3 regions of the Calothrix sp. FACHB-168 genome follow, and region 1 is predicted to be linked to each of the others. Evidence: predicted binding sites of a transcription regulator. Region 1 holds the regulator's gene; each other region holds the start of a gene.

Region 1 (2,276 bases):
ACCCAAATATGAAAGTGTGAGGATACTGCCGCCTTCTGTCATTAAGGGCTTGGCTGCACCACTTAATTGTACGAGGGAGTATGTACTAACCTGCAATGCTGTGTTGAAGCCTGCCCGCGATGTTTGGCTAAAATCTCCGCTTAAATCGTCTTTATTGGCAAAAGCCAGACAATGAATTAAAATATCTAGTTTTCCCCACTGACTGCGGATAGTTTCAAAGGTAGACTGAATCTGTTCGTCGTTTTGGACATCACATGGCAAAAATAAGCTGGGGTTGAGAGGTTCTACCAACTCGGCAACTTTTTTCTCCATTTTGCCGCGCTCATCTGGTAAATAGGTAATACCTAAGTTTGCGCCTGCTTTGTGCAGTTGTTGAGCTATTCCCCAGGCTATTGAGCGGTTGTTGGCAATACCTGTAACCAGAGCGTTTTTTCCAGTCAGATCCAGCATATAACTTTTTTAAAGTAAACAATCATGCTAGAGCATACTAGAATCTGAGGTTACTTTGACTTGGTTTTCCAGAGGATTTGTGAAAATGATTATTAGTACGAGTGTTTAATAGTTATAAAATGATTGTTTATTTCTTAATAAATTCTCAAGATATCTTGATTTTACCTTTAATAAACCTTTGAATTAAGCTATTACAAGGGGCTTTTCAAAAAGTTCTCGCTAAAAATATCAATAATTATGTATCATTATAAACAAATAGCTAGGAAATAAGGATTTGGAGTATAGGAAAGTACAAAAAGGTTGACGGTGCTTTATTGATTTTTCAGGTGTATTCTTAGGTAATCAGTTTTTGTTTTTCCGGCATTGGGTAGGGGAAGGGAGATGATCGTGACACAAGATAAAGCCCTAGCAAATGTTTTTCGTCAGATGGCAACTGGAGCGTTTCCTCCGGTTGTCGAAACGTTTGAACGCAATAAAACGATCTTTTTTCCTGGCGATCCTGCTGAACGAGTTTATTTTCTATTAAAAGGTGCAGTGAAGCTTTCTAGGGTGTATGAAGCAGGAGAGGAAATAACAGTAGCATTGCTGCGGGAAAATAGTGTTTTTGGCGTGCTGTCATTACTGACGGGAAACAAGTCGGATAGATTTTACCATGCCGTTGCATTTACGCCTGTAGAATTACTGTCAGCGCCAATTGAACAGGTAGAGCAAGCACTCAAGGAAAATCCAGAATTATCAATGTTAATGCTGCGAGGTCTGTCTTCGCGAATTTTACAAACAGAGATGATGATTGAAACTCTTGCACACCGAGATATGGGTTCTAGGTTAGTAAGTTTTTTATTAATTCTCTGTCGAGATTTTGGCGTTCCTTGCGCTGATGGGATCACAATTGATCTGAAGTTATCTCATCAGGCGATCGCGGAAGCAATTGGTTCTACTCGCGTCACCGTCACTCGGTTACTGGGAGATTTACGTGAGAAAAAGATGATTTCAATCCACAAGAAAAAGATTACTGTGCATAAACCGGTGACTTTAAGTAGACAATTCACTTAAAAGCAATTGGGATAAGTAGAGATGACAAGTGTTGTGTTTTTGGGGTAACACCAATCCTAGAGTTCGCTCCCAAAATTGATAAAATACTCCATTACCAACACAACCCTTGATATTGTCAGCAGTTAGTTGCACATTCAGCTATTCTGCTTTTAAGTTGCACAATCTATCGTCAAGGCTGTTGACTGTTGACCGTTGACCGTTGACCGTTGACAGTTAACAGCCCCGATCAGTATTTATGCAATTTAGACGCGCATTAGCTTATCTCTATCGCGCCACGCCACTTGCTTTTTTGTGGAACGCAAAATGACCGCAGGGCTACTCTCAAAGGGGTGGCGCATCAAATTAGACCAAAAACAACTAACAAATGACAAGCCAAGCCAGTAAATTCAGTGATTGTCAATCTCTAATTCCCCACAAAAAATGTTTGAAAGTAGTAGGCTGTATCTGGAAGCATTTCGGTAGCTGAAGATGACCACCGGGTACATCCTCATTGCAGCAATTTTATTCTTGGGGGGTATGCTTGCCACTTTGGGCGATCGCATTGGTACCAGAGTTGGCAAAGCACGCCTCTCTCTGTTTAAGCTACGTCCCAAAAATACGGCGGTACTAGTGACCATTTTTACTGGCACTTTAATTTCCGCCTCAACTTTAGCAATTTTATTTGCTGCGGATGAAGGATTGCGTAAAGGGGTCTTTGAGTTAGAAGATATTCAAAAAGACTTAAGAAATAAACGCGAACAATTAAAAACCGCAGAAACGCAAAAAAGTCAAGT
Region 2 (2,276 bases), on a different contig from region 1:
ACAAGGACGTTCATTAGATGGTAAAAGTCCTCAGGAAGTCAAAACTCAAATATTGTCAGATGTTTCTAAAGCGAAAGCTCAAATTAAGACTCAAGCTGAAAGGACTCAATCTTCTCAACGTCTAAATTTACTCAAGAATTCTGTTAAATGGAATTTGGGAGCTTTAGTTTCAGCAGCTTTATTTTTTAGCTTCTGGAAAGCAACTAATTGGGCAAGAATTGGGAGATAATTTAAGCATTCAGTTTGATTTTTAATTTATTCAAAAATCAAATAGGACTTTGATAGGAATTGGCTGAGTTTAAAAAATAGGGTAGGCATGATTATGCGCTACCCTATCAGTATTTTTATGGTCTAGTTCAACTCAGTTTAATTCCCACAGGATTAAACTTTAGCTAATTCTGGAGATGGACGCTTGCTGTTACGAATAGCTGTAATTGCTTCAGCATAATCTGGAGCGTTAAATACAGCTGAACCAGCAACGATGGCATTAGCGCCAGCTTCTAGAACTTGCCAAGTATTATTAGCTTTGAGTCCACCGTCTACTTCAATCCAAGGATCGAGTCCGCGTTCGTCACACATTTGACGTAGCTGACGAATTTTGGGTACGACGCCGGGAATAAAACTTTGACCGCCAAAACCAGGGTTGACGCTCATAATTAGGATTAAATCGCAGAGTTCCAATACATACTCAATAAATTCCAAAGGTGTGGAAGGATTGAGTACAACGCCTGCTTTTTTACCGAGTTCTTTGATTTGTCCAAGAGTGCGGTGTAAGTGGGGTGAAGCATTATGTTCGGCATGTACGGAGATAATATCAGCACCTGCTTTAGCGAAACCCTCTACATACTTTTCTGGTTCCACAATCATTAAGTGGACATCTAATGGTTTTGTGGTCACCGGACGAATCGCCTCCACCACTAGAGGGCCTATCGTAATATTAGGTACAAAACGACCGTCCATTACATCAACGTGAATCCAATCTGCTCCAGCTGCGTCTACCGCACGAATTTCGTCTCCCAGACGACTAAAATCGGCTGATAGGATAGATGGAGAGATAACAATGGGCTTTTGAGATAGGTTTTGGGTCATGGCTAGTGGGTTTTGAAGCATCCTCGTCTGTAAGCATTGTAACAAAATATTTAGCAATCGCTCATAAATTTGATCCCAGGTTTATGGGTAGGGGGTAGGGGGCAGGGGGCAGGGGGCAGGGAGTAAGGGAGACAAGGAGGACAAATGACTATTGTACAGACGCGATTAATCGCGTCTCTAACAATTGACTATTGACAACTGACAACTGACAACTGACAACTGACTATTGACTATTGACTATTGACCAATGACTAAAAAACTAACTTGGCTATTTTGGGGACTGGGTGCTGCTTGCTTGAGTGCGCCAGTACTGGCTTCAGCTTTACAAAGTTCTTTGGGAACTAATGGTATTGATGCTTTAAGGCTGCATCAACCTCCTTATAATTTACGCGGTCGAAAAATTTCTATTGGTCAAGTGGAAATCGGTCGTCCGGGAATGTTTGGTTGGGATAAAGCAGTATCGAAAAATCGTGCTGTATCCCTAGCTGCGGTTTTTTTACGCAATGGCCCCGCTAAATCCAATAGTGGTGTTGACCCTCATGCTTATAATGTAGCTGGTGTGATGGTCAGTCAAGACAAAGCTTGGCCGGGGGTAGCGCCAGAAGCAAAACTGTATTCTTCGGCTGTTGGTTCAACTAAAAATATGGGTCAACCAGAAGAATGTTTATCGGCACAACATATTGCTTTACAAAATGGTGGTGATGTTCGCGCCATAAATTTTAGCTTTGGCGAACCACTCAACCGCGATCCGCGCCCAGAAGCTATTTTAGATGGCAATGCCTTACTGACTTTGTGTATTGACTGGTCAACTCGCGTCCATGATGTTGTATATGCGATCGCAGGCAACCAAGGTAAAGGCGGTATTCCTATTCCTACAGATAATTTTAATGCAATCAACGTGGCTTTTTCATCCCGCCGCGAAGGGATTTTTAATAAAGTAGATGTTTCTAATCTGGCGGGTGCTTACCAAGGGGTTAGCGGTAGATTGGCGGGGAAGGAATTTAATATTGGCGGGCGGCGGGCTATCGGTTTAGTGGCACCGGGTAGTAATATTGTCATGCTCAATCCTGATGGCAAAGTTAATAAAGTCACAGGTACAAGCTTTGCCGCACCTCACCTTACAGCCACGGTGGCGTTGTTGCAGGAATTTGGCGATCGCCAGTTGCGGACAAAACAACCTAACTGGA
Region 3 (2,276 bases), on a different contig from region 1:
ATTATCTAAAATATTGCTCAATACTTCTCGTAAAGCCTTGACATTCACGTGGACTAAAGGTAGGTTTCGCGGAATTTTAGTTATGAGTTGCAGCTTTCGTTCTTGAGCAATTGCTTTAGCCGATACTAATAACGGCGTTAATATTTCCACTAAAGCACAGTCAGTTGCTTGTTCTCCTGTTCCTGGTAATAACAGGGGAAGTTTTGCTTCTTGATGAATGGTAGCTTCTACAACGACTTCATTTTCCGGAAGCGATCGCTGTGCTACATCTGGAGGTGCTAAGTCAATTACTTGGTCAAACTGTAGCAGTAATTCTTGCAAGCGATCGCTTTCTCTGATGATATTACCAGCCACATCGCGATTCGCATCCCCCGCCCGCAAGCGCTTCATGAGCAGCTTTCCAAACGTCCTAATGGCTGTTAAAGGATTGCGAAACTGGTGTAGGAGGTTATCAAGCAAATCTCGCTGCTGTTCTTGCAGGATTTGTTGTTGATGCAATTGCTGCTGTAACCAGGCACGACGCTGATCTAAAATACAAGCGATCGCTAAAGTTTGAGCTATTCTTTGAATTTCGCTTTGTTCCTGCTCATTCCAAGCTCTATCTTCCCTACCTGTTACTAATAACCCCATCATTACACCCTCATGAATTAAGGGTAAAACAATTTGGTTTTCACTCAGTAAATATTCCTCTGAAGTCTCAGGTTCCTGTGATGAATTTGTCGATTCTACCCTACCTGTTAATAATTTTCCCTGATTCGCTGGTAATGCCAAAACATTTTGTACTGTCAGTTCTTCCGGCATTTTGGCATCAGCAGTTCCTTCAAATTTCCGTAATATAGCTGTCTCTGGATATACCACCACCGGAATTAGTTTGGCCTCCCCTGTGGGAGCATCCACCAATTCTTGCGTTAAGTAGACAATACTCAACGATGCTCCTAGCCCTTGGGTCAATAGCGCTATTTGCTCTTGGCATAGAGCAACAAAATCAGAACTGGCAGACATTAACATTTTTCAGATTTTGCTCTAGTTTATAGAAATTGGGGGTAAATTAAAGAAGAGGGTTATTTTGTTCCTCACCCATTTAATAAAGCTTAACTAAATCTTCTTAGTAATGCTTTGTCTCAGGGAATTATATATTCCCTAATTTTGATTTATCTTGTTTTCAAGAGATTATTTCAGTTGTATCAATACTTTAAAAACTGTTGATTTTTTGAACTAGAACTTATATAATTACGACGGATTTTGTAGCTATCACTACAATCTATAGCTTGAAAGAGGAGGAAAATAGGTTGGCAAGGAGACGGAAACGGAAAAGTCGTCGTCGCCAAGAAGGGCGTCGAATTCTAGAGCATGTGCCTCAATATAGCATCGAAAGTGGCGAAGAAAAACCTGTGACAGCAGCCAGAAAATTTATTCAAGCTGAAGGTATCGCGCCACCTGCGTTGCTACTTGTGAAACGGAACGAACACACCACAGACCGGTATTTCTGGGCAGAAAAGGGACTGTTTGGTGCTCAATACGTAGAAGAGAACCATTTCTTGTTTCCCAGCCTGAGGGTATTAGAACCTCCCGCCGGTCAGGAAACCCTAGCTTTAGCTAGTCGTTGAACTACAAATGGTTATCTTACGCCTTAATGTTACTTCTGACAATCATTTAACTGGCAAAATTGCTGGCGTTATGCAAAAGTTTGATTTGACTTTGTAGCTGAGTTGCCAGTTGGGCTATTCCAGGTAATGGGAAAATCGACTTGTTTCAAACCAAGCTAGTTTGCATGGGTTGATTGATAGCTTTGTAATCGATACAGAAGTCAGCATAGAGCGAAAAGTGTTTCCTAGCGGGAGCTAAATTGCACGTTTATTTGGTAGATGGCTTAGGACACTCTGTCAACTGCTATAGTTATTTCCCTACGATCTCGTATCGTAGGGAAACTGACATCTTATAGATTCTAATTTCAGATTCCTAGTGTGTGTTTCCGGAAAATTCAGACAGAAGTCAGCATATCATACCCAAAAGATGTGCAGAAATTGAAAATTCATCAAATAGCTTTTAACTGTAGTGCCTTCTGCAACTCTGTGAGTTCGTCTCGATGAGCAATTACAGTTATTTTACTTGAGGATTGTTGCTGATTCGGGTTTGATTCCAGTTTGAGCGACACTTTCTCAAGTCTTCCGGCTTTCTTCCAATAAAAAATACCACTCATAGGTGAGAGCAGTAGTAGCCCAAAAAATAGGCTATGAACACTCGGAAAAAGTATTGACAAAACCAGAGACAAACAA

What was found. Region 1 encodes NtcA, which controls nitrogen genes in cyanobacteria. Its sites were predicted from a motif close to TNTGTANNNNNNNNTACANA; they were not measured.
Region 2: the regulator NtcA is predicted to act here: its motif matches at 1,116-1,135, upstream of rpe (ribulose-phosphate 3-epimerase).
Region 3: the regulator NtcA is predicted to act here: its motif matches at 1,242-1,261, upstream of AACW45_RS24525 (DUF3155 domain-containing protein).

The regions. Positions count from the first base shown of each region.
Region 1 is NZ_CAWPNJ010000011.1:83,466-85,741, forward strand. It holds gene fabI (enoyl-ACP reductase FabI) at 1-450, opposite strand, end outside; gene ntcA (global nitrogen regulator NtcA) at 832-1,503, shown strand; gene AACW45_RS05065 (DUF3084 domain-containing protein) at 1,972-2,276, shown strand, end outside.
Region 2 is NZ_CAWPNJ010000030.1:3,275-5,550, forward strand. It holds gene hpsJ-A (HpsJ-like protein, cyanoexosortase A-associated) at 1-229, shown strand, start outside; gene rpe (ribulose-phosphate 3-epimerase) at 382-1,089, opposite strand; gene AACW45_RS18245 (S8 family serine peptidase) at 1,337-2,276, shown strand, end outside.
Region 3 is NZ_CAWPNJ010000041.1:316,936-319,211, forward strand. It holds gene AACW45_RS24520 (sensor histidine kinase) at 1-1,008, opposite strand, end outside; gene AACW45_RS24525 (DUF3155 domain-containing protein) at 1,290-1,607, shown strand; gene AACW45_RS24530 (cofactor assembly of complex C subunit B) at 2,036-2,276, opposite strand, start outside.